Regions from separate parts of the Herbaspirillum sp. C9C3 genome, predicted to be linked through region 2. Evidence: predicted binding sites of a transcription regulator. Region 2 holds the regulator's gene; the other holds the start of a gene.

Region 1 (14,561 bases), on a different contig from region 2:
TGCCAGCTTTTCGATCAGACCCATCTCGGCGCTGGACATCAGCTTGTCGATGTCCACCAGGATCAGCATGCGCTGTTCCAGGGTACCCAGACCGATCAGGTAATCGGAATCGAAGGTGGTACCCATCTCCGGTGCCGGCTTGATCTGTTCCTGGGTCAGCGTGATGACGTCGGAGACGCTGTCGACCACCATGCCCACGACGCGACCGCCGATGTTCAAGATGATGACCACGGTGAACTGGTCATAAGTCGGCTCGCCCAGCTGGAACTTGATGCGCATGTCCACGATGGGCACGATGATGCCGCGCAGGTTCACGACGCCCTTGATGAAGTCGGGCGAATTGGCGATGCGGGTCACGGCTTCGTAGCCGCGGATTTCCTGAACCTTCAGAATATCGATGCCGTATTCTTCCTTGCCCAGGGTGAAGGCGAGAAACTCGTTTCCGTTGCTGTCGGTCTTGTCGCCGAAGCCGGAAAGATTCTTGGTTGCAGTGTCAGACATGTTGAGGCCCTTTAAATATCAGGAAAATACAGATTCGTCATTCAGTTGGCGGCTGGATCGCAGCAAGGCTGCCACATCGACAATCAGGGCGACGCCGCCGTCGCCCAGAATGGTAGCACCGGAAATGCCAGCAACTTTCCGATAGTTGGATTCCAGGTTCTTCACAACGATTTGCTGTTGTCCGATCAGGTCATCCACGAAAAGTGCCGCCTTTTTCCCATCTGACTCCAAAATGACCACCAATCCTTGCGAGGGATCGGTGAATGAAGGTTCGATGTTGAAAATCTGATACAGCGGGATCAGCGGCAGATATTCGCCACGTACACGCAGCACCTTGCCCTGACCGGAAATTTCCTTGATATCTTGCGGCAAAGGCTGCAAAGATTCAACCACATATCCTAGCGGCAATATGTAAACTTCTTCACCGATGCGAATCGACATCCCGTCCAGGATCGCCAGCGTCAGCGGCAGCGAGATTGAAATCGTGGTGCCGAAACCCTTGCTGGAGCGAATATCCACCGCGCCGCCCATGGCCAGGATGTTGCGTTTGACCACGTCCATGCCCACGCCGCGGCCGGACACGTCGGTGACCTGCTCGGCGGTGGAGAAACCCGGTTCGAAGATCAGTTGCCACACTTCGGCGTCGGTCAGGCTGTCGGTCACCGGCATGCCCTGCTGCTTGGCCTTGGCCAGGATCTTGTCGCGGTTCAGGCCGCCACCGTCGTCGGTAACTTCAATGATGATGTTGCCGCCCTGGTGCTCGGCCGACAGGGACAGCACACCGGCCTCGCCCTTGCCGGCAGCGCGCCGGGCCTCTGGCTGTTCGATGCCGTGGTCGATGCTGTTACGCACCAGGTGGGTGAGCGGATCGACGATGCGCTCGATCAAGCCCTTGTCCAGCTCGGTGGCCGCGCCGTGGGTGACGAACTCGACCTGCTTGCCCAGCTTGTGCGCCAGGTCGCGCACCATGCGCGGGAAGCGCGAGAAGACGTAATCCATCGGCATCATGCGGATCGACATCACCGATTCCTGCAGATCCCGCGTATTGCGGCTCAACTGGCTCACGCTGTTGAGCAGGTGTTCATGGTGCATCGGGTCGAGCTTGCCCACGCGCTGCTCGATCATGGCCTGGGTAATCACCAGTTCGCCGACCAGGTTGATGAGCTGGTCGACCTTTTCGATGCTGACCCGGATGGAGGAGGACTCCTGGCCGGTGCCGCCCTTGGCCGCCCTCTTTTCGCCGCCATGGTCGCCCTGCAGATGACCATCGTCGTGATGGCCATTGCCGTTGCCATTACCGTTACCGGCACCACCCGCATGGGCCTCGCCATCGGCCTTCTTGGCGCTGATGTCCAGGGGCACGAAGGGCGCGAAGAAACCGTAGCCCTGCTCGCGCTCCTTGTCCTCGATGGCGGTGTGATTGTCGAAGAAACCGTAACCCTGGGTGCGTTCACGCTCTTCCTGGGTGACGAAATTGTCGAAGAAGCCATAGCCGCGCTCTTCGTCGCTGCTTTTGGCGGTTTCGACGGCCTGCGAAATCTTCAGGTCGGCGACATTGACGATGAAGGCACAGATGGCGACCACGTCATCGATCGGTTCAGCCGTATCCAGAATGAAGATCCATTTGCCCTCGGGCGATTTGGACTTCTCCAGCTTGCCCAGCATGGAGAGCTCGTCGGCCAGGGCTTCGGCATCCTTGTCGGCGATCTCGGGCATGTCCAGGCGGTAGCGGCGCACGCCGCCCGGACCGACCACGACCGCAGCGCCCGCCTCCGCCTTGGGAGCGGCGCTGGAACTCTTGCCCTGCGACAGGGCTTCGAGCAGCATGCGCACGTCGCCGACCGCATCCTGATCGACCTCGGCGCCGTGCTTGTGGCCGTCCAGCATGGACTTGAGCACGTCCTTGGCCGCCAGGAAGGCATCTACGTGCTCCGAGGTCAGCTTCATCTGGCCCTGGCGGATGCGGTCCAGCAGCGACTCCAGGACGTGCGTGACTTCGGCAATATCGGTCAGGCCGAAGGTGGACGAACCACCCTTGATCGAATGCGCGGCACGAAACACCGCATTGAGGTCTTCCGGATCGGGAGACGCCACATTGACGGCCAACAACAGCTTTTCCATTTCCGCGAGGCCTTCCTCGGCCTCGTCGAAAAAGACCTGGAAAAACTGGCTCATATCAATGCTCATGCCTGGGCTCCATGCTGGATGCTGTACGTATCTTCTTGTTATCCCGGCAAGATCAGCCGATCACCTTGCGCACCACCTCGGTCAGGCGCTGCGGATCGAAGGGCTTGACCAGCCAGCCATTGGCACCGGCGGCCTTGCCCTTGGCCTTCATCTCGTCGCTGAATTCGGTGGTCAGCATCAGGATGGGCACGCGCGCATAGCTGGTCAGCTCGCGCAGGGAGCGGATCAGGGTCAGGCCGTCCATGCGCGGCATGTTCTGGTCGGTCAGGACCAGGTCGAAGGTATGCGTCTTGGCCTTTTCCAGCGCGTCCACCCCGTCGACCGCCTCGGTCACGTTGTAACCCGCAGCTTTCAGACTGAATACCACCATCTGACGCAGTGACCCGGAATCATCTACTGCGAGAATCGTTTTGGACATCGTTACTCCCTGTTTCTTCAATAAGGCTCATGCGCGTATGTATTATGCCGCACCCTTGGCCACCCACCTATCGTCCCGCCAAGGCCGGAATGACCTAGTTCAATCTTGTACCACTCAGCCAGCCACCGCTCAGAACAGCTCGATATCGCCACTTTCCATGCGGGTCTGGCGCACCGCCTTCCACAGTCCGGTGTCGAGCACGTTCAAGCGCTCCTCCATGACCTGTACCGTGCTGGCCAGCAGTTCCTTGACCTCTTCATCGGTCTGGCCCTGCTCGGGCACGATCTCGAAACTGTTTGCACTGAGCACGCCCAGCGCTTCACGCAGGCCGATCACGCGGCGCACGATGCGCTCGAGCAGCTGGCTGGTCATGTCCTGGAACTGCAAGCCGGTCACCGCCGCGTTGACGTGATGGCTGACCTCTGCCTGGGTGGCCTTGAGCTGCTCGATGCTCTGGCCGTCGAAATGACCGGTGCCGTTCATCAGCCCTTCCAGGATGGTCTGCTGCAACTGTACCGAGCGATGCAGTTCCATGAAGCTGTTGCCCAGCTTGCCTATGGCTTCGCCCAGCAGAATGTTGGTCTGGACCAGGTCCGACTCCACTTCCGTCAGTTGGCGGCTGCCGCCGCTGGCAGTATCGAGCAACAAGCGCTTGAGCTCCTGCAGCATGGTCTTGGTCGGCATATCCGGCTCTCTTCCCCTGTTCAAATGGAACACTTCTGCTTCATTGGCAAACCCCGCGTACAACCGCGCAGGCCTGGCACCTGCGCTCAGTTCTTGGCCGGCGCACTGAGCCCCTGCTGCACGTCTTCGCCGCTGGCGTCGGTGGGCACGTTCAACGAGCCACTGTCCTTTTCCACCAGTTCCTCTGCCTTCTTGTTCATGACGATGATGCTGATGCGACGATTGATCGGGTTGAACGGATCTTCCTTGTCCAGCAGCACCGCCGAGGACAGACCCACCACCCGCAGCACCTTCGACTCATCCATGCCGCCGATGATCAGTTCGCGTCGCGAGGCGTTGGCGCGGTCCGCCGACAGCTCCCAGTTGCTGTAGCCCTTCTCCCCCTGCGAATAGGGCGTGGCATCGGTGTGACCGGACAGGCTGATCTTGTTGGGCACATCGTTGAGCGTGCGACCGATCTCGTGCAGGATTTCCTTGGTATAGGGCTGCAGCTGGGCACTGGCCAGGGCAAACATGGGACGGTTCTTCTCGTCGACGATCTGGATGCGCAAGCCTTCGGAGGTGATGTCGATCAACAGCTGATTCTTGAACTGCTTGAGGGTCGGATTGGAATCGATGGCCTTTTCGATCCGCGCTTTCAATTCTTCCAGGCGGCTACGCTCGGCGCGCTCCAGCTCCTGCTGCGCCTGCTTGAGGTTCTGCTTGCGCGAGACCACATCGTTTTCACCCTTGCGCAGCTGGCCGTCCTGGCGGGTCAGATCCTTGCCGCCCCCCGGCAACACGGTGTTGGCGTCACCGCTGCCGGAACCACCGGCCATGGCCACCTTCAGCGGGGTCTTGAAGTATTCGGCAATACCGTTCAGGTCCCCCTTGGCGGTCGACCCCAGCAGCCACATGAGCAGGAAGAAGGCCATCATCGCCGTCACGAAGTCGGCGTACGCAATCTTCCAGGCGCCACCGTGGTGACCCCCGCCGCCTTTCTTGATGCGTTTGACGATAATGGGACGTAGACCTTCGTCGGCCATGCCTGTGCTCCTGCTTCAATACTGATGTCTGTGTGAATCGCCCTGCAAGCTGATCTCCCCGGACCAGCCTGGCAGCCTTACTTGCCCTTGGCCTGCTTGACGTGCTCTTCCAGTTCGAGGAAGGTCGGACGCTCGGTCGAGAACAGGACCTTGCGGCCGAATTCGATCGACAGGGCCGGCGCATAGCCATTGAGGCTGGCCAGCAGGGTCACCTTCACGCACTGGTAGATCTTGGTCGATTCGTGCAGCTTCTGTTCCAGCAGGCTGGAGAGCGGGCCCACGAAACCGTAGGCCAGCAGAATACCGAGGAAGGTACCGACCAGCGCGTGCGCGATCAGCATGCCCAGCTCGGAGGGCGGGATACCCACCGATTCCATGGTGTGCACCACGCCCATGACCGCTGCCACGATACCGAAGGCCGGCATGCCGTCGCCCAGCTTGGCGATGCAGTGCACCGGAATTTCGCCCTCGTGGTGGTGGGTCTCGATTTCGTTGTCCATCAGGTTTTCGATCTGGAACGCATCCATGTTGCCCGAGACCATCAGACGCAGGTAATCGGTCATGAATTCGATCAGGTGATGGTCCGCCAGCACGCCCGGGTACTTGCTGAAGATGGGGCTGCTCTCGGGCTCTTCGATATCGCCTTCGATCGACATCAGACCTTCCTTGCGGGATTTGGTCAGGATTTCGAACAGCAGCGCCATCAGTTCCATGTACAGCGCCTTGGTATAGGCACTGCCCTTGAAGACGGTGGGCAAGGCCTTCAGGGTCGCCTTGATCGCCTTGCCGTTGTTACCGACCAGGAAAGCGCCCCCTGCAGCACCGCCGATCATGAGCAGCTCGATTGGCTGGAACAGTGCCCCCAGGTGGCCCCCTGCCATGGCAAAGCCGCCGAAGACGGACGCCATGACCACGATATATCCAATGATGACTAACAAGTGCCTACTCCCGTCCCTGTGGCGTTGAGTGTATTTTCACGTTCATCAGATTACAGGTATTCCAATCAAGCAAATGAGGGAATACATATCCGAAAAACGCCCTTCCTTTTTGATTTACGGCTGAATTGGCACAAACTTGATACGTCGCGTCTCGCAGCCGCTGCCAAGGGCCTGCGCGGCTCCCAGCCCTCACATGCGCCACCCGTGCAGCACCCTGCCGCCGTCCTCGGGGGCGACCACGACATCAGGTGTAGCACCGGGAATATGAAACTCATAGCTCAGAAGCAGCGTCCCCGGCCGCATCTCGGCGCGCGCCTTGTGCCACAGCGCCTCCATCGCCGCCGGTGACAGGTAGGCGAACACCACGTCGTAATCACCGAAATCGAGCCGCAGGTAGTCGCCGCGCACGAAACGGCAGCGATCACCTGCCAGCATCGCGCGCACCCGGCTGACCAGCCAAGGCAGGGGCGCGATCTCGATACCGGTGAATTCGCTCTCGGGGCGGCGGCGCGACAGATCCAGCACGGCGCCGCCCAGGCCGCTGCCGATATCCATGAAGCGGATCGGCTGCCCCTCCGGCAGCAGGCCGGCCACCGCATCCCAGGCGCGCTGCCCGGAAGGATAGAACGGCACCTGGCTGCGGAAGGTCGACCAGAACAACACCAGCATGAACAGGAATACCGCCAGGAATACCCACGGCGGCACGTGCAGCTGCGCCACACCCAATGCGGCCACCGGGAACACCAGCAGGATCAGCCACCACCATATGGCCATGCGGCACAGACGCGCCAGCAGCGCGGCCATCACGCCATGCAGCAGGGCAGTCTGGAGGGGGGAAAGAGGAGCAAGACCGGCGCGCTGAAAAAGCACATCCAGCACATTGGCGCCGACCAGCGCCAGCGCGAACAGCAGCAGGGCCCGCAGCGCCGGCGCCTGCCACCAGGGCCTGCGACCGGCGGCGGGGTGATTCTCAGGTTCGGACATCGAGGCAATCGGCCTTATTCTTTTTTGGTTGAACACCCTGGCCCATTACCGCCTCGCTGCAGACCTGCAGCAAGGCATTGGTACATCCCTGCTCCGGCTCAGGCCACAGCGGCCAGGACCGACGTGGCGACCAGGGGCGCGGCAGCAGCCACCGGCAGGGCAGCCTCGGCCAGACCCATGGTGACGGCATCCTTGGCCTTCTTGGTCTTGCCGGCCCGCGACGGCATGTGGCACAGACCGCACAGGTAATCCTGGTGCAGGTCCAGACGATGCACGACGAAATGGCCATTGCACTTGCAGCAGGGCGTGGTCATGAGCATCTTGCTTTCGAAGAAGCGCACCAGCGTCCAGGCGCGGGTCAGCGAGAGCACGGGTTCGCCGGCATCGTTGTAGCCAACCTGCTCCAGGTAGAGCTTGTAGGCCTTCATGACGGCTTCGATGCCATTGATGCGGGCGTGCTCCACCAGATAGCGATGGATATTGATGAACAGCGACGAATGGATATTGGGCTGCCAGGTGATGAACCAGTCCGTGGAGAACGGCAGCATGCCCTTGGGCGGCGAGACGCCCTTCAATTCCTTGTACAGCTTCAGCAGACGCTCGCGCGAGAGTGAAGTTTCGGATTCCAGCAACTGGAGGCGCGCCCCCAGATTGATCAGTTCGATGGCCAGCTGAATTTCCTGCGCCTCTGTGACAACGCTCTTCTTAGCCATGGTGCTACCCCCCGGTGATTTCGTAATAAGTCTGCCTGACCCCGACTCGCGTGCCGCCGGCAAGCGAACTCTCAGGCATGAATGCAAGACACAAACTTGATAAAGCGTTGAACGTCTTCCCCTCCGGCGCGTTGACTTCCCCTGGACACGCCGGCCCTGCCTTGTCTTGTTGTTTTACGAAATTTGTTCGCTGGGCTGACAGGCCATCAGAATGGCCGCATGCGACTGCGCCAGGCTTTTGTCCTTGTTGTAGTTGGTCAGCATGCCGAGGATGGCACCATCGTCGAAACGGAAACGCGTCAACATCATGTTGGTCGCCGCCAGTTTCATGATCTGCACATTGGACAGACCTTCGATCAGATCGGCAATCTCGGCGCTGATGCCCAGACGGAAGATTGCGGTCGGCTTGTCCGAACGGATCATTTGCTGCGCCAGCATGAGATAGCTCAGGTTGGCATCGCGGATCTCCGCCATCATGTCGTTGGTATTCATTTGCACCCCACCTCGGTATGAGAACTTCCTACGGCTCGCGCTCAGGCTGCGTCGAGCTGCTTACAATCGCTTACATTTACTTGACTGCAAGCCAATTCTGAGGGGGGCAGGACAGGCGGGAAATTAGACTTGGTCGGTATTTTTAGACGGAGAACACCCGGTTCAACTTGTAGGAGTTCGTCTTACACGAGGGCGGGATATGCGTGAAGTTTTCTGCGTTGGATACGAGAGAGTCAGGATGCTTGCGACTTCCCGCTCCTATCAGGGATTTCCTGATCAAAAGGTTTCTTGCCTGAAATGACAACAGAAACTTGCCTTAAAAGAAACTAAATAAGTTGTAAATCTTCGAGGATTTCTCCCTGATTGTTGCTGGAGGGCGACTAGCTCATCCACATTTCTTCTCATATTGAGGGATTCAACTGTAGTTTGCTTCAGCTTCCCGACTAAGAAAACTTGCAGTTATTTACCTGCCTTGATGATTTTTGCGCAACATCTTCACAGGAAAAACCAAGGTATCGAGAATGGCTACCATTCTATGACGGTGGGCCAGGCCTCAAAACGATAAACAGATGCGCCATTTACCTTTATTCAATTTCTGGCAGGCAAACTGAACCTTGGCGCAGGGGTGACCGGGCCGCTCGCCTGCGGCCGGTGCGGGGATGGCAGGCGAGCAGGCAGCTTACAACCGGGCCAGGGCCTGTCCGATATCGGCGATCAGGTCATCCGGAGCTTCCAGCCCGATGTTGAAGCGCACCAGCAAGCCGTCGCGCTGCCACTGGTGGCGCATGCCGCGCATCCGGTACGGCACGCACAGGCTGTGGGCACCGCCCCAGCTGTAGCCGATCTTGAAGAGCTGCAGGCTGTCGACGAAGCGGTCGGTTTGCTCTTCGCTGTAACGGGGATCGAAGATCACCGAGAACAGCCCCCCTGCCCCGGTGAAATCGCGCTTCCAGTGGGCGTGTCCGGGGCAATCCTCGAAGGCGGGATGGAGTACGGCGACGATTTCCGGACGTTGCTGGAGCCAGGCCGCTACCTTGCGCGCAGCGGCATCGTGCGCCTCGAAGCGCAGGCGCATCGAGGACAGGCTGCGCAGCACCATATAGACATCGTCCATGCCCACGCCGAAGCCCAGGCGCATGTGGGCCAGTTCCAGTTTTTCGTTGAGGGCCTGGTCGCGCACGATGACCGCGCCCATCAGCACGTCCGAACCGCCGGACTGGTACTTGGTGACAGCCTGCATGACGATGTCCACGCCATGCTCGAAGGCCTTGAAGGCGATGCCGGCCGACCAGGTATTGTCGATGGCCACCAGCACGCCCTTGTCATGGGCGGCACGGCACAGGGCCGGGATGTCGGGCACCTCCATGGAGACTGAACCGGGTGCCTCGGTCCACACCAGGCGCGTATTGGGCTGGATCAGCGCGGACAGGCCAGCGCCGATCATCGGGTCATAGAAGCGCGCCGTGATCTGGAAATCGCGTTCCAGCCACTGGCCCAGATCCTTGCTGGGTCCGTAGACGTTATCGGGCAGCAGCACGTCGTCGCCGCTCTTGAGAAAGGCGAAATTGACCATGGCGATGGCCGCCAGGCCGCTGGGGGTGACACGGCAATAAGTGCCGCCCTCGATCTCGGCCAGCCGGGCTTCGAGCACGAAGCTGGTCGGCGTGCCATGCAGGCCGTAGGTGTAGCCGAGCTTTTCACGCCAGTCGCGTGAACGCATGGCCGCCACGTTGGGGAACAGCACGGTGGAAGCGTGATGGATACCGACCGGGAAGGCCTCGAAACCGTCGGGAGCACGGTAGCGACTATGGACCAGTGCGGTCTGCGGATCGAGCGGAAGGGAGGATGCGGGGAACGTTGCGTTGGAATCGGACACGGATCTGCCTCAGGAAACGATGGCGCCCCGGGAGCGGGGCGCAAAAGTCTCACTATACGCGCAGCTTGTTCACATCGAAAGCAAGAGCATGGGCCGCAGGCCCGCTGGCGACGGCGATGCTTGCGCAAGAGGCTGAACCAAACTTCATATCACCTTTTCAGCGCCCCTGTCCGGGGCTGTCCGTGGGCGGGCAATCAGGGCAACTGCAGCGCAAAGGGCTTGTTGATGCTGCCATCGGCATTGGACCAGGTACCGGTGATGGACTGGCCCTGACGGTGCCCTTCCCATTGGCCGGAGACGTCCTTGCCGTTGACGGATTCTTCCATCAGCAGATCGTCACCGTCGACCTCACCGGCCACCAGAATCTCGGGCGAACCGCCGAAGAAGAAATAACGCCCTTCCAGGCCATCCTCGTTCTTCTTGGGTTGCAGCGAAAGCTGGATCTGGCGCCCGTCGATCTGGCCGCGCAGCACCACGGCGTGCGTCATCAGGGTCTGCCGCAGCGAGCCTTCCGGGGCATTGGCGACCGGCCCGGAGGAAGCCGCCCGAGCTGGCAGGAGCGCGCTGGCGCTGCACAGCACCAGTGCCGCCAGCAGGGGGCGGCGCATCGGCAGTGCGTGCATCACTCGGCGGCACCCCAGAGGTCGTGGGCATCGGCGGCGGTGATGCGCACGTCGACGAACTGGCCGACTTCCAGCTTGCGGTGCGGTTCGAAGGGTGGTTTTACGTAGACCACGCCATCGATCTCGGGCGCATCCGAGTAGGTGCGGCCGGTACCGCCGTTGCGGTCCACTTCATCGATGAGCACGCGCAGGGTCTTGCCGACCTTGGCTTGCAGACGCTTTTTGGAGATGTCTTCCTGCAGCTGCATGACGCGGCCACGGCGCTCTTCGCGCACTTCTTCGGGCACCGGATTGGCGATCTCGTTGGCGGTGGCGCCTTCCACCGGGGAATAGGCGAAGCAGCCCAGGCGGTCGATCTCGGCTTCCTTGAGGAAGTCCAGCAGGTACTCGAATTCAGCCTCGGTTTCGCCGGGGAAGCCGGCGATGAAGGTGGAGCGGATCGTAATATCCGGGCACAGCGCGCGCCAGGCCTGGATACGCTCGATGTTCTTCTCGCCATTGGCGGGACGCTTCATGCGCTTGAGCACGTCCGGGTGGGCGTGTTGCAGCGGCACGTCCAGGTAGGGCAGGATCTTGCCTTCGGCCATCAGCGGGATGATCTGGTCCACGTGCGGGTACGGGTAGACGTAGTGCAGACGCACCCAGGCGCCATATTGCTGTGCCAGCTCGCCGAGGGCACCGACCAGTTGGGTCATGTGGGTCTTGATGGGCTTGCCGTTCCAGAAACCGGTACGGAACTTCACATCCACGCCATAGGCGCTGGTGTCCTGCGAGATCACCAGCAATTCCTTCACGCCGGCCTTGAAGAGGTTCTCGGCTTCGAGCATGACATCGGCGATGGGGCGCGAGACCAGATCCCCGCGCATGGAGGGGATGATGCAGAAGCTGCAGCGATGGTTGCAGCCTTCCGAAATCTTCAGGTAGGCGAAATGCTTGGGGGTCAGCTTGACGCCCTGCGGCGGCACCAGGTCGATGAAGGGCGCATGCGGCTTGGGCAGGTGCTTGTGCACGGCCTGCATGACTTCGCCCACGGCGTGTGGGCCGGTCACTTCGAGGACCTTGGGGTGGATCTTCTGGATGATGTCGTCGCCGTCGGCATCCTTCTTGGCGCCGAGACAGCCGGTGACGATGACCTTGCCGTTTTCGTTCAGGGCTTCGCCGATGGCGTCCAGCGATTCCTGCACGGCAGCGTCGATGAAACCGCAGGTATTGACGATCACCAGATCGGCGCCGTCATAGGACTTGGCGGTATCGTAGCCTTCGGCGCGCAGCTGGGTCAGGATCTGTTCGGAATCGACCAGTGCCTTGGGGCAGCCGAGGGAGACGAAACCGACCTTGGGCAGGGCCGGGGTGGCGGGGGAAGACGGGTTGGACATGGCAGATGGCTCAGTGAGGCGGGCCGGAAACGGCCGACAATACGGGAAAAAGCAAAAAATGCTTTAAAAATCAGGGCGCTATTGTACAACGTCCACTGCCGGGCGCTTGCTTTTGACGGTTTCGGGTGTACTTCGGGTGGGATCGCAACCGTCTCGGTCGCCTGACTGGTACTTGGCGAGAACGTGAGCTAACAGCAATTCGACATGCCAATCAGAAGTTGGATGCAATCTCTACAGCCTGCTGCTCCGCACGCTGCCTGGTCTGCTCGAAGTCAGGATTGACCACGGTAGGCGCAAAGTGAATTTGCTGAATATCCTCCACGCCAACGAACTTCAGCCAGTCGGTCAGATAGGGCGTACTGAAATCGGATCCGAAGTTCACCGGAATACGATGGTGATAGACACCACTGGCATGTATGATGCAAGCCTTTTTATTCTTCAGAAGGCCGCTGTATCCCTTCTCAAGATCGAAGCCGAATGCCCAGCCCGGCTGGGTAACGACGTCAATGAACTGCTTGAGAATATAGGGCAGGCCGTTGTTCCAAAGGGGTACGTTGATCACGTAGGCATCGGCAGAAGCAAACCGGTCAAACACTTCCCTGATGCCGGCCCATGCGCGTTTTTGTTCGGTGGCCGCCTCTGCGCCGGTAAACAGGGCCATCTTCGCACTGACGGCTAGCTCCCCGAACTCCGGCAGTTTTCCGGAGAACAAATCGAAGCGATCAACTTCAATGGCCTTGCGCTTTTTCAGTTCGCACAGAAACACTTCCGCGAGCTGCAACGAACGGCTGTCTGTACTGCGAGACGACGAATTGATATGCAGAATCTTCATGCTGTAGGTCCTCCTTGAGTTAAGTTTTTTAACTCTAAAGCAAGGATTTCCCTGAAGGAATTCCCAAAAATCAGCCTTCCTCTGTGCATAAATACCCATATGAATAGCTTGCAATGGGACGATGTTCGATATTTCCTGACCTTAAGCCGCGAAGGTAGCCTGTCCGCCTCAGCCAGATTGCTCGAAGTCGAACACTCAACGGTAGCGCGCCGCGTAGGCAATCTTGAAAAGACGCTCAAGGTCAAATTGTTTGACCGCTTGGCACGTGGATGGGTATTGACCAGGGAAGGCGTGGAACTGTCCAGGCAGGCAGAGTCGCTGGAAATGGAAATGCTCTCGCTGTGGCGTACGGCGTTAGCTAACACCACGCTGTCAGGCACGGTGCGTCTGTCGGCGCCGCCGATCCTGATGAGCGACTTTCTGGTTCCCAGATTGTCGTCTTTTCAGGAGAAATACCGGGAGATCGAGCTGGAGCTGATCGGCGAGAGTCGCGGCGCCGACCTGAGTCGCCGAGAAGCGGATATCGCATTACGCATGAGCGAACCAAAGAGTCCGCAACTGGTGGCACGTCTGTTGTGCAATGTGAACTACAAGCTCTATGGGGTACCGGCATGGCTGGAGAGACCGGAATCCGAGCGTTCATTCATCGGGCTCGACCTGAGGAGCGACTGCTGGCAAAAGATCTGGCTGGAAAAATATGTAAGCCCACGCAGTTACGCGCTAAGGACCAACGACATTCGCGCCATGTACCACGCCGCATTGTCCGGGATCGGCATGGCGCTCTTGCCGCGATTCATGGTGGCAGAAGACAGTCGGCTTGTGTCCATACCGATGCCGAAGTCCCCGCCGCCCTGCCCCTTGTACCTCGTCATGCATTCCGACGTACGCAGAGCACCACGCATCCGCGCGACGGCTGACTTTCTGATCGACCTGGTGCAGTCGCACGCCCACAACTTCTGAGCGGTCCAGTCAGCCTGCGGGGAGGAGAAAGAACCGTTTATTTCTTCTGATCCGGCGGCGTACCCGGCGCACCAAAGGGGAAGGTACCAAACATGTTCTTGGTCTGACTCTGCATCTGCTCCTGCATCTGGATGAACAGGTTCTTGCTCTGTTCGATGTAGTTGCTCATCATGCCCTGCATCATCGGACCTTGTACGTTCATGAACTGCGTCCACATCTCGGGGCTGAAGGGCTTGCCTTCGTAGAAGCCCTTGGAGTTCTCGGCCAGCTTGTTCTGGATGTCGATGAAGGTCTGGATGTTCTTTTCCAGGTAGTTGCCCATCATGCCCTGCATGGCATGGCCGTAGTAACGGATGATCTGCGACAGCGCGCCGCTGGAGAACATCGGCACGCCATGCGACTCTTCTTCCAGGATGATCTGCAACAGAATGCTGCGGGTCAGGTCGTCGCCGCTCTTGGCGTCGACCACGGTGAATTCTTCATTGTCCAGCACCAGTTGCTTGACGTCGGTCAGCGTGATGTAGGAACTGGTCTGGGTATCGTACAGACGGCGGTTGGGATATTTCTTGATCAAGCGATCTGCCGAATTTTTTGCAGTAGTCATCTGAAGTCCAGTCTCTCTCTCATTGCAGCCGTCTTGCCGGCCTTGGTTTGCAGCGGTGCGGGTGGCATCGATGCGGTCCTCACCCGCGGGCGTCCGGGACATTGTGCTGTCCTCTCCTTGCTTCTTCTCTCTTCTACTGTGTGCCACCTGCTTTTTGCAGGGCAGCAACGCAAGCCATTATAGGGGCGAAGAGCGGCAAAAGGGGAGCCCTGACGTGCCAGACTGACAAAATCCCAGCCCGTGACACACGTAAAAACGGCCACGCATGCGGCACTGCCGCGCACGTGGCCGTCGAAGACGGCATCAGCCCATGTACAGGCCGCCGTTGAGCGAGAAGTCCGAACCGGT
Region 2 (14,561 bases):
GCGCAGCGGACACGACGCCATTCGTCTGGCAGCAAGCGGTGCCGCGCAGGCGGTGGGCAAGCTCTTCGAGGCCTCGATCCGGTCCGGTCAGATCAGCGAAGCAGCCCTGTTCGACCGCAGCTACAAGCCCATTCCCAACACCTCGCCACAAAAGCATTCCAGCCAGTTCGACGGTTTTACCGACCGCGTCCTGCCGGCGATCCAGGAAGCACTGCTGGCCAGCATGCCGCAACTGGCCTATGCGGGTGCCGTCGACAATAACGGTTACTTTCCAACCCACAACAAGAAGTTCTCCCAGCCCCTGACCGGTGACTACGACACCGACCTGGTCAACAACCGCACCAAGCGCATCTTCAGCGACCGCACCGGCAAGCGCTGCGGGGCCAACACCAGACCCTTCCTGTTGCAGACCTATAGACGCGATACCGGCGAGGTGATGCACGACCTGTCGGTGCCGATCTACGTCAACGGCAAGCACTGGGGCGGGTTCCGGGTAGGGTATCGGTCCAGCCATACTCCGGCGCAGTCTTCCGCACTGGCTCCAGAGGCTGCGGCTCCGGTCAGCAAGGCCGCAGCACGCTCGCCGGGGAGTGGGCGTCCCGCGCGGCCGGTGAGGATTTCCAAGGTTTGAGAAGCCTATGCACGTCGGCCCCTGATTGACTTGCCGCAATAGGGGGGTAAAACCGTTTCATTTCCACGGCTGATTCGCTTGACCCCGCCAGACGGCTGATAGATTATGCGCCAAGGGGGTGTCCGTCCTGATAGGGCGGGCGATAGACAGCAAGCAGCGTCTCAAGGGGCGCTGCGCCAGGGAAGGAAAGACAGTGAAGCCGACGGTACCAGGCAAGGGCGAATCATCCGGCAAGGAGTTCGATTTCAACAGCCGTGATTTCGAGCGTGTGCGTGGCCTCATCTACCAGCGGGCCGGCATCGCGCTGGCCGACAGCAAGCAGGAAATGGTTTACAGCCGCCTGGCGCGGCGCCTGCGGGCCACCGGCATCACCTCCTTCCAGCAATACCTGGACATGCTGGAGCGCACCCACGACTCCGACGAGTGGGAAGCCTTCACCAATGCGCTGACCACCAATCTGACCTCGTTCTTCCGCGAGGCGCATCACTTCCCGATCCTGGCCGATTTCCTCAAGACCCTGAAGGAACCCGCGACCATCTGGTGTTCGGCGGCCTCCACCGGAGAAGAGCCCTATACCATCGCCATGACCGCCTGCGAAGCCTATGGCTCGATGACGCCACCGGTACAGATCGTGGCCACCGACATCGATACCAATGTGCTGGCCACCGGCGCCAATGGCGTCTACCCCATGGAGCGCATCGAGAAGATGTCGCCCGAGCGGGTCAAGAAATTCTTCCTGCGCGGCAAGGGTAGCCATGAGGGCTACGTACGCGTGCGTCCTGAACTGCGCAAGCTGATTACCTTCAAGCAGCTCAATCTGCTGGGCGACGGCTGGCCCCTGAGCGGTCAGTTCGACGTGATCTTCTGCCGCAACGTGATGATCTATTTCGATAAACCGACCCAGAGCAAGATCCTGTCCCGATTCGTCCCCTTGATGAAGCCTCATGCCCTGCTGTTCGCCGGCCATTCGGAGAACTTCCTGTATGTCTCCGATGCCCTCAAGCTCAAGGGCAAGACGGTCTATGAACTCAATGCCACGCAGCGCGTCGCAAGGACCAAGCCATGAGCCAGGCCTCGGAGCAGATTGCCACCAATCTCTATTACGATCGCACCTTCGATTGCGATGCGGCCAAGATCTTGCCGGGCGAGTACTACTTCACCACCAAGGACATGATGATCGTCACCGTGCTGGGCTCCTGCGTGTCGGCCTGCATCCGTGATCGCGTCTCCGGCATCGGCGGCATGAACCACTTCATGCTGCCCGACGGCGGCGGCGACGACGGCAGCCCGGTCTCGGCCTCGGCACGTTACGGTACCTATGCCATGGAAGTGCTGATCAACGACGTGCTCAAGTCCGGCGCGCGACGCGAGAACCTGGAAGCCAAGGTATTTGGTGGAGGCAATGTGCTGCGGGGCTTCTCGGCCATCAATGTGGGCGAGCGCAATGCCGAATTCGTGCGGCGCTACCTTAAAGCGGAAAACATCCGCGTGGTCGCGGAAGATCTCAACGACATCTATCCGCGCAAGGTCTATTTTTTCCCGCGGACCGGCAAGGTGCTGGTCAAGAAACTGAAACAGATGCACAACGACACGCTGGTCAATCGCGAAAAAGCCTACGCCAGCAAGCTGGTCACCAAGCCGGTCGGTGGCGAGGTGGATCTGTTCTGACGGGGTGGGGCGGGCACTGCCCGGCCGTAACCGGGGCAACCTGCAATATTGAGTTTGAGTGACTGAGTGATGAAAATTAAAGTTCTTATCGTCGACGATTCGGCACTGATCCGCAGTGTCATGCGCGAAATCATCAGCAGCCAGCCGGACATGGAAGTGGTCGGCGTGGCGCCGGACCCGATCATTGCGCGCGAGCTGATCAAGCAGACCAATCCGGACGTGCTCACGCTGGACGTGGAAATGCCGCGCATGGATGGCCTGGATTTCCTGGAAAAGCTCATGCGTCTGCGCCCCATGCCGGTGGTGATGGTGTCTTCGCTGACCGAGCGCGGCTCCGAAATCACCCTGCGCGCGCTGGAGCTGGGGGCGATCGATTTCGTGACCAAGCCCAAGATCTCGATCCAGAGCGGCATGCAGGAGTATGCCGACATGATCGCCGAGAAGATCCGCGCCGCCGCCAAGGCGCGCGTACGCGCCCGTCCGTCGCGCGCGGCCGAGCAGGCCGCCACGCCCGGCGAGGCCTTGCCGCAGATTCGCAATCCGCTCACCAGTAGCGAAAAGTTGATCATCATTGGCGCCTCCACCGGCGGCACCGAAGCCATCAAGGAATTCCTGATCCGCATGCCCTCCGACTGCCCGGGTATCCTCATCACCCAGCATATGCCGGAGGGCTTTACGCGTTCCTTCGCCCAGCGTCTGAACAACCTGTGCAAGATCTCGGTGGTGGAGTCGGCCGGCAATGAACGCGTGCTGCCCGGCCATGCCTATATCGCACCGGGCCACTCGCACCTCAAGCTGGTGCGCAGCGGCGCCAACTACATGACCCAGCTCGATCAGGGACCGCCGGTGAACCGTCATCGCCCCTCGGTGGACGTGCTGTTCCAGTCGGCCGCCACCTGTGCCGGCAAGAATGCGGTGGGCGTGATCCTGACCGGCATGGGCAAGGATGGTGCCCAGGGCATGCTGGAGATGCGCAATGCCGGTGCCTACAACTTTGCCCAGGATGAAGCGTCCTGTGTGGTCTTCGGCATGCCGCGCGAAGCCATCGCCATCGGTGCCGCGCACGAAGTCCTGTCGCTGCAGGCCATGCCGGGCAGGGTGCTGGCGTGGCTGGCGGAACACGGAAGTCGCGCACTGCGCGTCTGAAGCGGGTTTCGGCGCGGATTGTTCTGCCGATTTTGTTTTGCTGCACTACAATGCGAGGCAGATGAGGGGCAGCACGGGCGCTCAGCCCGTGCTGAGGTGAAAAGAGGTATCGGTTCAAGTTGGCTCATGCACTTGCCGATAACCAAGAATTCAATTGTTCAGATGGAGTCTTAGCATGTCGGGTCCCAATACCAAGTTCTTAGTCGTCGACGATTTTTCGACCATGCGCCGCATCGTGCGCAACCTGCTCAAGGAATTGGGCTATACCAACGTGGATGAGGCCGAAGATGGCGTGCAGGCGTTGCAGAAGCTGCGCAGCGACCAGTTCGACTTCGTCGTCTCCGACTGGAACATGCCCAACATGGACGGCCTGACCATGCTGCAGGAAATCCGCAAGGATCCGGCCCTCTCCAAGCTGCCCGTGCTGATGGTGACCGCCGAAGCCAAGAAGGAGAACATCGTCGCCGCCGCCCAGGCCGGTGCCAACGGCTACGTGGTCAAGCCTTTCACCGCCGCCACGCTGGATGAAAAGCTGGGCAAGATCTTCGAAAAGATGGCCGCAGGTGGCTGAGGTGGACAACGCTGCCAATCCTGCCCGTACCGCTTCCGGCGAGGGTGCCGGGGTCAACGACGAGGTGCTGGTCCGCATCGGCCACATGACGCGCAACCTGCACGACAGCTTGCGCGGTCTGGGTTTCGACCGGCTTCTGGAGAAGGCCGCCAGCGACATGCCCGACGCGCGTGACCGCCTGGAATACGTGGCCCGCATGACCGAGCAGGCGGCCCAGCGCGTGCTCAATGCCACCGAACTGGCCAGTCCGCTGCAGGAGCGCATCAATGAGGGTGCCAGCGAACTCAAGGCGCAATGGGATGCAGCGGCCACCGGCAGCTTTGCCGAAGCCGATGTCCGCGCCCTGGCGGCAAAGACTTCGGCCTTCCTGGCCCAGACCAGCGAGGACAGCAGCCTCACCAAGCAGCAACTGCTGGACATCATGATGGCCCAGGACTTCCAGGACCTGACCGGCCAGGTCATCAAGCGCGTCACCAAGCTGGCGCATGACCTGGAGTCGCAACTGGTGCAACTGCTGGTGGACTATGCCCCGTCCGAGACCAAGCGCGAAGATACCGGCCTGCTCAACGGTCCGCAGATCGATCCGGCCGGCAAGGATGTCATCGCCAACCAGGGCCAGGTGGACGACCTGTTGGAGAGCCTGGGCTTCTGAAGTCGTTCTCTTCCTGCCGTTTTACCCGCAAACGCTCCGTGACTTGCCATTGAGGCAACTTCGGAGCGTTTTGTCTTGATGTGGCCTGTACGCCACGCGGGACCTGCCTTCCGGGCCGGGCAGGTGGCCGCGAGGGCCCGTCCGGCTTGACTTTCTTCATCTATTGCTGAACCGATACGCAGCGTTTTGTCGCAGGCAGACCCTTGGGTTTTTGCCTAGTCCGAAATGGGGCAGCTTTTCGCCCTTATTCCCCTGATGCTCGGGGCGCTTGCTCGCCAATAATCCTAGCCTATTGTTCTAGAAATCCGTCCAGCGCGTGCAGTGCTGGAGGAAAAGCGGTTTAGCAGGGGGATACGGCGGATGGCCGAAGACAGCGACATGGAGCGGACCGAACCCGCCACGGGCAAACGCATTGAGCGTGCCCGTGAGCAGGGGGATGTCCCGCGTTCGCGTGAATTGGCCACGACCTTGATGCTGCTGGTTGGTGGCAGCTGTGTCTGGCTCTTCAGTGGTTCGGTGGTCACCAGCCTGGATCGCGTGCTGGTGGCGACCATGAGTTTTGAGCGGGCGGCCGCTTTCGATCCGGTGGTGATGTTCGACATGCTCGCCGCGCACCTGCTGGATGTGGCCATCGCGCTCATTCCCATCGCCTTCATGATGGTGCTGGCGACCATCGCGGCCCCGCTGATGCTGGGGGGCTGGCTGTTCAATGTCGAGTCGCTGGCGCCCAAATTCAGCAAGCTCAACCCCATCAGCGGCCTGTCCAACATGTTTTCGGTCAATTCGCTGGTGGAACTGGGCAAGGCCGTGCTCAAGACTCTCTTGGTGGGAATCGTGGCCTGGATGGCCATTCGCAGCCAGCTCGATGCCGTGCTGGGGCTGGGGGTGGAGTCGCTCAAGACCGCCGGCGCGCATTCGGCGCAGTTGCTGTGGTTCAGCTTCATCACCATGGTCTCGGCGCTGATCCTCATCGCCGTGCTGGATGTGCCTTACCAGATCTGGAATTACGGCCGCAAGCTGCGCATGACGCGCGAAGAGGTCAAGCAGGAGCACAAGGAATCCGAAGGCGACCCGCACATCAAGGGCAAGATCCGCGCGATGCAGCGCGCCATGGCCCGTCGCCGCATGATGGCTGAAGTGCCCACTGCCGACGTGGTGGTCACCAACCCGACCCATTATGCGGTGGCCCTGAAGTACGCCGAAGGCAAGATGGGCGCGCCCAAGGTCGTGGCCAAAGGTGCCGATGACATCGCCGCCAAGATCCGCGAACTGGCCCGCGAGCACAAGGTTCCGCTGCTGGAAGCGCCGCCCCTGGCGCGTGCGCTGCACACCCATACCGAGATCGGCGACGAGATCCCCGAGGCGCTCTACACCGCCGTGGCAGAAGTGCTGGCCTATGTCTTCCAGCTGCGTACCTATGGGCAGTTCGGCGGCAATCGTCCGGTCGAACCGACCGATCTGGCCGTGCCCAGAGAGCTCGATCCGGCGACCGCGCCCAAGAAACCGCGCGGACCCAAGAATAGAAACAGACGGTAACAATGGCAACCAAACTCAACACCATGAAAATCCCGGCCTGGGTCCCGATCAAGAATGGTCGGGCGCTGGCGGCGCCCATCCTCATCATCATGATGCTGGCGATGATGGTGCTGCCCTTGCCGGCCTTCATGCTGGATCTGCTGTTCAGCTTCAACATCTCGCTGTCGGTGATCGTGCTGATGACTGCGCTCTACACCGTCAAGCCACTGGACTTCATCGCCTTCCCGGCGGTGCTGCTGGTGTCGACCATGCTGCGCCTGTCGCTCAACGTGGCCTCCACCCGTATCGTGCTCACCGAAGGACATACCGGCCCGGATGCGGCCGGCAAGGTGATCGAGGCCTTCGGTCACTTCCTCATCGGTGGCAATTACACCGTCGGTATCGTGGTGTTCGTGATCCTGACCATCATCAACTTCATGGTGGTGACCAAGGGTGCCGGTCGTATCGCCGAAGTGGGCGCACGCTTCACCCTGGACGCCATGCCCGGCAAGCAGATGGCCATCGACGCCGACCTCAACGCCGGCCTCATCGGTGAGCCCGAGGCGCGCGCCCGCCGCAAGGAAGTGGCGCAGGAGTCCGAGTTCTACGGCGCCATGGACGGTGCCTCCAAGTATGTGCGCGGTGACGCCATCGCCGGCATCATCGTGACCGTGGTCAACATCGTCGGCGGCCTGGTGGTGGGCATGGTGCAGCATGACCTGGCCTTCGATGCAGCCCTGAAGAACTACACGTTGCTGGCCATCGGTGACGGCCTGGTGGCGCAGATTCCCTCGCTGATCATCTCGACGGCCGCCGGTGTGGTGGTCTCGCGCGTGGCCAACGATCAGGACGTGGGCGGACAGCTGATCAATCAGCTCTTCGCCAAGCCGGAGGTACTCTACATCACCGCCATCATCATCGGCGGCATGGGCATGATCCCGGGCATGCCGCACATTGCCTTCCTGCTGCTGGCGGCGGCCATGGGGGGCGGCGCTTATGCCATCGGCAAGCGTACCGAAAAGGCCAAGACCGAGGCTGCTGCGTCGGCGCCCCAGGCAGCGGCTTCGGCCGCCGCGCCCTCCGAGGCCGAGGAGGCCACCTGGAACGACGTCATGCCGGTCGATACCCTGGGCCTGGAAGTGGGTTATCGCCTCATTCCGCTGGTGGACAAGGGGCAGGGCGGGGAACTGCTCAAGCGCATCAAGGGTATCCGCAAGAAGTTCGCCCAGGAGGTCGGTTTCCTGTCGCCGCCGATTCATATCCGCGACAACCTGGAACTGAAACCCTCGGCCTATCGCATCACCTTGAAGGGCGTGGAAGTGGGCAATGGCGAGGCACATGCCGGCCAGTACCTGGCCATCAATCCCGGCATGGTGACCGGTCCGCTGCCGGGCATGATGACCTCGGACCCGGCCTTCGGCCTGCCGGCCGTGTGGATCGACAGCGGCCTGCGCGAACAGGCTTCCACCATGGGTTATACCGTGGTCGATGCCGGCACCGTGGTGGCGACCCACCTCAATCACCTCATCACCACCCATGCCGCCGAGCTGCTGGGCCGCCAGGAAGTGCAGAGCCTGCTGGACCACCTGGCCAAGGAAGCCCCCAAGCTGGTGGAAGACCTGGTGCCCAAGATGCTGCCGCTGGGCACCCTGCAGAAGGTCTTGCAAAACCTCTTGCTGGAAGGGGTGCATATCCGCGATATGCGCACTATCATCGAAACATTGGCCGAGCATGCCGCGCGCATTCAGGACCCGACCGACCTCACGGCGATTGTGCGGATTGCCTTGGGCCGGGCCATCGTGCAACAGATTTTCCCGGGCGAGAACGAGCTGGCCGTCATGGCCCTCGATTCCAAGCTCGAACGCCTGCTCATGCAGGCACTGCAAGCCAGCGGCGAGACCGGCGGTATCGAGCCGGGCCTGGCCGATTCGCTGGTACAGCAGACCGAGATGGCCGCGCAACGCCAGGAACAGATGGGCCTGGCGCCGGTGCTGCTGGTCGGTGCACCGCTGCGGACCTTGCTGGCGCGCTTCTTGCGCCGCGCCATGCCGCAGTTGCGCGTGCTGTCGCACGCTGAAGTCCCCGAGTCGAAAACGATTAAAGTTACCAGCCTAGTTGGAGGGCAAGCATGAACGTCAAGAAATTTATCGCCAATTCTTCTCGCGAGGCCTGGCGCCAGGTTCGCGAGGCGCTTGGTCCGGATGCCGTCATTCTCTCCAACCGCAACATTCCTGACGGGGTGGAGATCCTGGCCATGGCCAACGAGGACATGACCACCCTGGTGGCGCCGACCGGCGCGCGCGATCCGAACGGACGTGCCCAGGCGGCTTCGCTGCAGCAGCAGTCGGGCTTGCCCAGCGCCCAGCAGCCGCGGCGTCCGGCCCTGCTGTCCTCCCCGGTGGCGCAGCAGCCCACTCGCGCAGCACGCCCCGAGAACGCGCCACTACTGGATCAGCCCGCCCAGGCGCGTACCCCGGCGCGCGCGGCAGAACCTGCATCGGCCAGCGACGCCCGCGTCTGGCGCAGCCGCCGCGCCGAGCAGGCCGCTGGCGGCCGGGCAGCGACCTCGGCGCAGCAGGCGCAGGAGTCCGGCGAGCAGGATATGCGCCCGCGCTCGGCGCTGCCCGAATTCGATGGCAAGGACTATGATGAAATCCTGTCCGAGGTCATGAGTGAAATCCGCTCCATGCGCGGTGTACTGGAAACCCAGTTGGCCGAGATTTCCTGGGGCGGCACGCAGAAGCGCGACCCGCTCAAGGGTGTAGTCCTCAAGGAAATGCTGGCGGCCGGTTTTTCGGCCAGCCTGTCGCGTCTGATTACCGAAAACCTGCCCGCCAACTCGAAGTCGCAGGACATCATGTTCTGGGTCAAGTCGGTGCTGGCACGCAACCTCAATACCCTGGCCAACGAAAACGAGCTGCTCGAAAACGGCGGCGTCTTCGCCCTGGTCGGCCCCACCGGCGTGGGCAAGACCACCACCACCGCCAAGCTGGCGGCGCGCTGCGTGATGCGCCACGGCTCCGGCAAGCTGGCCCTGATCACCACCGACGGCTACCGCATCGGCGGTTACGAACAACTGCGCATCTACGGCAAGATCCTGGGCGTGATGGTGCACTCGGTCAAGGATGAGACCGACCTGCGCATCGCTCTGGAAGAGTTGAAAGGCAAGCACACCGTGCTGATCGACACCGCCGGCGTGGGCCAGCGCGATCAGATGGTGGCCGAGCAGGACGCCATGCTGGCCGGTGCCGGCGTGGACATCAAGCGCCTGCTGTGCCTGAACGCCACCGCCACCGGCGGGACCCTGAACGAAGTAGTGCATGCCTATTCCAGCTCCGGTCTGGCCGGCTGCATCATCACCAAACTCGATGAAGCCGCCACCATCGGCAATGTGCTCGATGTGGTGATCCGCCACAAGCTCAATCTGCATTACGTCGCCAATGGTCAGCGCGTGCCGGAAGATCTGCACGTGGCCAACAAGCTGTATCTGGCCGACCGCGCCTTCAAGCAGAAGCGCGAAACCGCGCCCTTCGAGTTCCAGGAGGGCGAGTTGCCGGGCGTGATCGGGCCGACCGCGATGTCGATGAATGACAAGGGCCTGCGCGAGGTGAGCTTTGGCTAGTTACGACATCGACCAGGCAGCAGGACTGCGCCGGATGCTGGAAAGGCCGGTGCCGCGACTGTTTACCTTCTTCTCCGTCCTCGGCGAGGAAGAGAAGAGCGCCATGCTCATCAACCTGGCGGCCTCGCTGTCCCAGGCCAAGCACAGTGTGCTGGTCGTGGATGGCGACGTGGCCAGTACCGGACTGTTGACGCGCATCGGCTTGCGCCATGACGTGGCCACGCTGCAGGAGGTGGCGCGCATGGAGCGTCCCTTGATCGAGGCTACTCGTCTGCTGCCGGAAGGATTTTCGATGGCGCGCATCGCCCGCCGCAGCGTTCCTTCGGCCACCGACCCGCACGCAGGACGGCTGGCCGAGATCTTCGACAGCCTGATCGGCCAGGCCGAGATCACCCTGGTCAATGGCGTGCTGGCGCGCGACCTGTCGCTGCCGGTGCCGACCATGGAAATGGGTGAGATCGTGATTCAGGTGTCGACCACGGCCTCGTCGATCAAATCGGCCTATGTGCTCCTGAAGAGCCTGAGCGACCGTATCGGTCGCCGTCCCTTCAGTCTCATCGTCAACGATGCCACCGAAGCCGAAGCCCGCACCGTCTATGCCAACATGGCCCAGGCTGCCAGCCGTTACCTGGCGGCGCAATTGAATTTCATGGGGTCGATTCCGGCCGATGACCATATCCGCCGGGCCACCGGGCAGGGCCGGGCAGTGATGGACGTGTTTCCCTTCGCCGGGGCGGCGCTGGCGTTCCAGCGCCTCTCCAAGCGCTTTACGGCGACCCCGGACGCGACCGGCAGCAGCTACCGCATGGCCACCGACGGTGCCAGCCTGGGAGTGTGACGTGCATGTATAACGTCAAGGGAAAAAAGGGCAAGAACGACGTGCTGGAGCAGCATGCGCCGCTGGTCAGGAAGCTGGCGCATCAGCTCAAGGCCAAGCTGCCCCCCAGCGTAGAGGTGGACGACCTGATCCAGGCCGGCATGATGGGCCTGCTCGACGCCGTCAACCGCTATGAGGAAACCCATGGCGCGCAGTTTGAGACCTATGCCGTGCAGCGTATCCGTGGCGCCATGCTCGACGAACTGCGCAGCAGCGACTGGCTGCCGCGCAGCATCCGCCAGAATGCGCGCAAGGTGGAAGAGGCCATGCAGACCCTGCTGCAGCAACTGGGCCGCCAGCCGCAGGAGGCGGAAGTGGCGCAGCACATGAAGATCAGTCTGAGCGATTACCAGGCCCTGCTGACCGACTGTGGTGGCCATCAACTGATTTATTACGAGGACTTTCACGACGACGAGGGCGGTCATGAGCACTTCCTGGACCGCTATCAGACCGGCGAGGGTGAGGATGATCCGCTGCAGAGCCTGATCAACGGCGGTTTCCGTGAAGCAGTGGTGGATTCCATCAAGGCCCTGCCCGAGCGTGAGCAGCTCCTCATGGCGCTGTACTACGAGCAGGAAATGAACCTCAAGGAAATCGGTGCGGTCATGGGTGTCTCCGAATCGCGCGTATGCCAGCTGCACAGCCAGGCGATTTCGCGCATGCGTACCTATCTGCGCGAGCATTCCTGGAGCGGGGTGGCCTGAGTCCGCAGTACGACAATGAGCAGCATGCCGTATTTGCCGATGCCACATTTGCAGACACGTTAACGACAAAGCCCGGCCATGCCGGGCTTTTTGCTGGTCACCGCGCCTGAGCGGGAAGCGTTACACCACACCCAGTCGACGGCCCGAGGATTTGATGCTGTTCTGACCGTCGGGGCCATAGAAATTGCCAGTGCCGGTCTTGCCTTGCAGAATCGTGAGTGCGCTCTGGTTGATGGAGAGCTTCTTGCCGATCAGCAGGCCATTGACGCGGTTCAGTTCCTTGGCATCCTGGGCCAGTTCGAAGAGGCCGGCCCAGAGATCGCGGTCGGCCTCGCTGGCCTGTTCATTCATCCACTTCTGCATGCCGGCTTCATCTGCGCTGTAGCCCAGCGTACCCAGCAAGGCATGACGGTTGCCAGCCAGGGTGGACATTTCAGCAACGATGGCAGCTTTTTCGGAAATGATGTCGGTCAGCCCTTCCGCAGTGGCTTCGGCCAGCAGAGCCTGTTCCTGGGTCAGTTTTTCCACCAGGCGCGACATGGCAGCGTGTTCCTGGGACAGTTTGCTGGCCGGATTCATGCGAAAGATCCTCTGCAAAAACGAAAGGTGATCAGGCCGGGCGGGCGCTGATGAGGGTCTTGACGGTATCGATCAGGCCATTGGCGACCTTCTCGGGATCGATCTGGAAGGTGCCATTGGCAATGGCGGCCTTGATCTCGGCCACTTTCTTGGCGTCAAAGCTGCTGCTCTTGCTGTCGCCCTTGGTTTCCAGCGCCTGGTAGGTGCTGGACAGGCGCACGCTGTCCGAGGTGGCGGCGGTGGCAGCCGCGCCGTTGCCGGCGGCAGCGCCGCCCTGGGCGGTGGTGCGGGCTTGCGTCTGCGTCTGCTCGGTGTTGAGGGCAGCGGATTTGAGGGCGTCGTTAACGTTCACGGCAGTATTCCTTGTAGGGTGGGGGCGCAGCGCACCCGCCTGTCGTATGGATTATCGACCAGTTCTGGGCAAACTTTAACATTCCCGCACCTGAAATCAGCGCATTTCGGGTACTTTTCTTCACATTCCTGCCAGGGCGATCCGCTGCGTTCCGCCTGGGCGTTGCTCTCCGGGAAATTGCTTCATATCAATAAAGAAACCGGCCTGGCCGGCTCAATAATTGATTTCCAGGATCCCGCCGGCCTTGGCAATGCCGCTGACGACCTGGCCGGTTGCCGTGCGGGCCTGGGCCATCTGGCCTTCGTTGGCATTGGTCAGGGCGCGTGCTTCGGTGGAGATCTGGAAACCCGGTCCCGTCGAAACCACACGCACCGCCTGGCCCTGCTGCACTACGCGCTGGTTGCGGATGGCATCCAGGCGCAGGGGCGTGCCGGCGCGCAGAGACATGTTGGCCACCCGGCCGACCACTTGCGATTCTTCGGTGACGACCCCGCTGGGCAGGGTCGACATGTCACCGTGGATGCGGGTGACGTCACTGGCGCTGATGGTCTGGCCCTGGGCCAGCGGTACGGCGGCGACCAGGTAATCCGAGATCACCTGGACGTTGGCGCGCAGGTAAATGGTCCAGGGGGAGGGCGCCACGCACTTGACGCCGACCGTGGTGCGGCCGAACAGGCGGCCGCCATTGGGCATGAAGGCTTGCGGTTCCAGGCAGGCCGCCAGTGTGAGGCGTGTATCGACCGGGTCGATGGTGACCGTGACGCTGCCGGGCAGGCCCGAGGTCTGGCCTTTCAGGAATTCTTCCGCCACTTGTTGCAAGGCTGATAAGTCCTGCTTTTGCGGCGTATTGGGAGTATTGGCCGTGCTGGCGCCGTTGGCGCTGATCTGGGCGTGTGCGGGCGCAAGCGTCGCCAGGCCGGCTGCCAGCAGGGCCAGGGCGGCGAAGGTGCGGCGCAGGGCGCGCAAGGGGTGGTTCAGGTGTTTCATGTTGTGCAACTTGCCGGCAGGGCGTAGGCGAATCTTGGCAGTGATGTTACTTCGCGCGCGCGAGGTCAAAAGCGCAAACAGGGGAGGCTTTTCTCTCTTTATCGCCCCTTAGAGTCCGGGGACCGAACGTATGATCAAGCCTACGTAATTCCATCATCGGCGCAGTCCGCAAGCGGCCAGGCAAGGGCAGGCGAGAGCGGCGCAGCGACGGTATTTCCGGAGGACCCGATGGTCTCTAAGCTCGACGATTTTTTCCGTTTCAACGAGATGGCGCTGAACCTGCGGGCCCAGCGCCAGCAAGTGCTGGCGTCCAACATCGCCAATGCGGACACGCCCAACTACAAGGCGCGTGACGTCAACTTTGCCGATGCGCTCAAGAATGCGCTGGACAGCAAGAGCACCACCCTGCCGCCCCTGCAGCTGGAGCGCACTGCCGCGGCCCACGTGGCCGGTACCGCGCCCGACAATGGTCCGGGCAGCATCGGCGGTTCGCCCTTGCAGTACCGTACGCCGGCCCAGGGCAGCGTGGACGGCAACACGGTCGATCTGGACGTGGAACGCAATGAATTCGTCGACAACGGCCTTCGCTACGAAGCCGGCGTCACTGCCGTGAACGGCCAGATCAAGGCCATGTTGAACGCCATCCAACCGGGTTGATAAACCATGTCTCTTTCCAACATCTTCAACGTGGCCGGCTCGGCCATGAGCGCCCAGGCCCAGCGGCTCAATGCCACGGCCAGCAACATCGCCAACGCCGACAGTGCCACCAGCCCCGACGGAACGCCCTACAAGGCCAAGCAGGTGGTGTTCGAAGCCATTCCCGTGGGCGGGGTCAAGGACAGCGGCGTGAAGGTCGCGGCCGTGGTCGAGGACCAGGCCCCGCCCAAGCTGGTCTATGACCCCAAGCATCCCATGGCCGATGGCAATGGCTACGTGGCCATGCCCAACGTCAATCCGGTCGAGGAAATGGTCAACATGATCTCGGCTTCGCGCTCTTACCAGACCAATGTGGAAACGATGAACACGGCCAAGGCCATGCTCGTCAAGACCCTTACCATCGGCCAATAACCAGGACCTGAATCATGGCAATCGTCTCCAGTGACCTGCTCACCGCAATGAATGGTACGAGCAGCAGCTCGTCCACCACCACCAGCTCTTCCAGTCTGGACGACAACAGCCCGGACGCGATCCAGAATCGCTTCCTGACGCTGCTGATCGCGCAGATGAAGAACCAGGATCCCAGCAACCCGATGGACA

What was found. The regulator FliA, encoded in region 2, starts transcription of late flagellar genes. The targets are predictions, from matches to a motif close to CTAAAGTTTNNNNNNNNNNNGCCGNTA.
Region 1: the regulator FliA is predicted to act here: its motif matches at 5,868-5,894, upstream of motA (flagellar motor stator protein MotA).

The regions. Positions count from the first base shown of each region.
Region 1 covers NZ_JABFMQ010000016.1:62,933-77,493, forward strand. The annotation lists gene HNO82_RS15440 (chemotaxis protein CheW) at 1-501, opposite strand, end outside; gene cheA (chemotaxis protein CheA) at 520-2,688, opposite strand; gene HNO82_RS15450 (response regulator) at 2,741-3,106, opposite strand; gene HNO82_RS15455 (hypothetical protein) at 3,236-3,790, opposite strand; gene motB (flagellar motor protein MotB) at 3,877-4,815, opposite strand; gene motA (flagellar motor stator protein MotA) at 4,893-5,753, opposite strand; gene HNO82_RS15470 (class I SAM-dependent methyltransferase) at 5,943-6,737, opposite strand; gene flhC (flagellar transcriptional regulator FlhC) at 6,836-7,450, opposite strand; gene flhD (flagellar transcriptional regulator FlhD) at 7,625-7,942, opposite strand; gene HNO82_RS15485 (cystathionine beta-lyase) at 8,622-9,818, opposite strand; gene HNO82_RS15490 (hypothetical protein) at 10,013-10,426, opposite strand; gene rimO (30S ribosomal protein S12 methylthiotransferase RimO) at 10,441-11,817, opposite strand; gene HNO82_RS15500 (FMN-dependent NADH-azoreductase) at 12,029-12,649, opposite strand; gene HNO82_RS15505 (LysR family transcriptional regulator) at 12,749-13,609, shown strand; gene phaR (polyhydroxyalkanoate synthesis repressor PhaR) at 13,647-14,213, opposite strand; gene HNO82_RS15515 (3-ketoacyl-ACP reductase) at 14,517-14,561, opposite strand, start outside.
Region 2 covers NZ_JABFMQ010000001.1:158,596-173,156, forward strand. The annotation lists gene HNO82_RS00765 (methyl-accepting chemotaxis protein) at 1-631, shown strand, start outside; gene HNO82_RS00770 (CheR family methyltransferase) at 825-1,697, shown strand; gene cheD (chemoreceptor glutamine deamidase CheD) at 1,694-2,299, shown strand; gene HNO82_RS00780 (protein-glutamate methylesterase/protein-glutamine glutaminase) at 2,369-3,445, shown strand; gene cheY (chemotaxis response regulator CheY) at 3,621-4,016, shown strand; gene cheZ (protein phosphatase CheZ) at 4,009-4,668, shown strand; gene flhB (flagellar biosynthesis protein FlhB) at 5,029-6,204, shown strand; gene flhA (flagellar biosynthesis protein FlhA) at 6,207-8,315, shown strand; gene flhF (flagellar biosynthesis GTPase FlhF) at 8,312-9,805, shown strand; gene HNO82_RS00810 (MinD/ParA family ATP-binding protein) at 9,840-10,643, shown strand; gene HNO82_RS00815 (RNA polymerase sigma factor FliA) at 10,649-11,386, shown strand; gene HNO82_RS00820 (flagella synthesis protein FlgN) at 11,507-11,965, opposite strand; gene flgM (flagellar biosynthesis anti-sigma factor FlgM) at 11,997-12,317, opposite strand; gene flgA (flagellar basal body P-ring formation chaperone FlgA) at 12,531-13,304, opposite strand; gene flgB (flagellar basal body rod protein FlgB) at 13,533-13,961, shown strand; gene flgC (flagellar basal body rod protein FlgC) at 13,968-14,372, shown strand; gene HNO82_RS00845 (flagellar hook assembly protein FlgD) at 14,387-14,561, shown strand, end outside.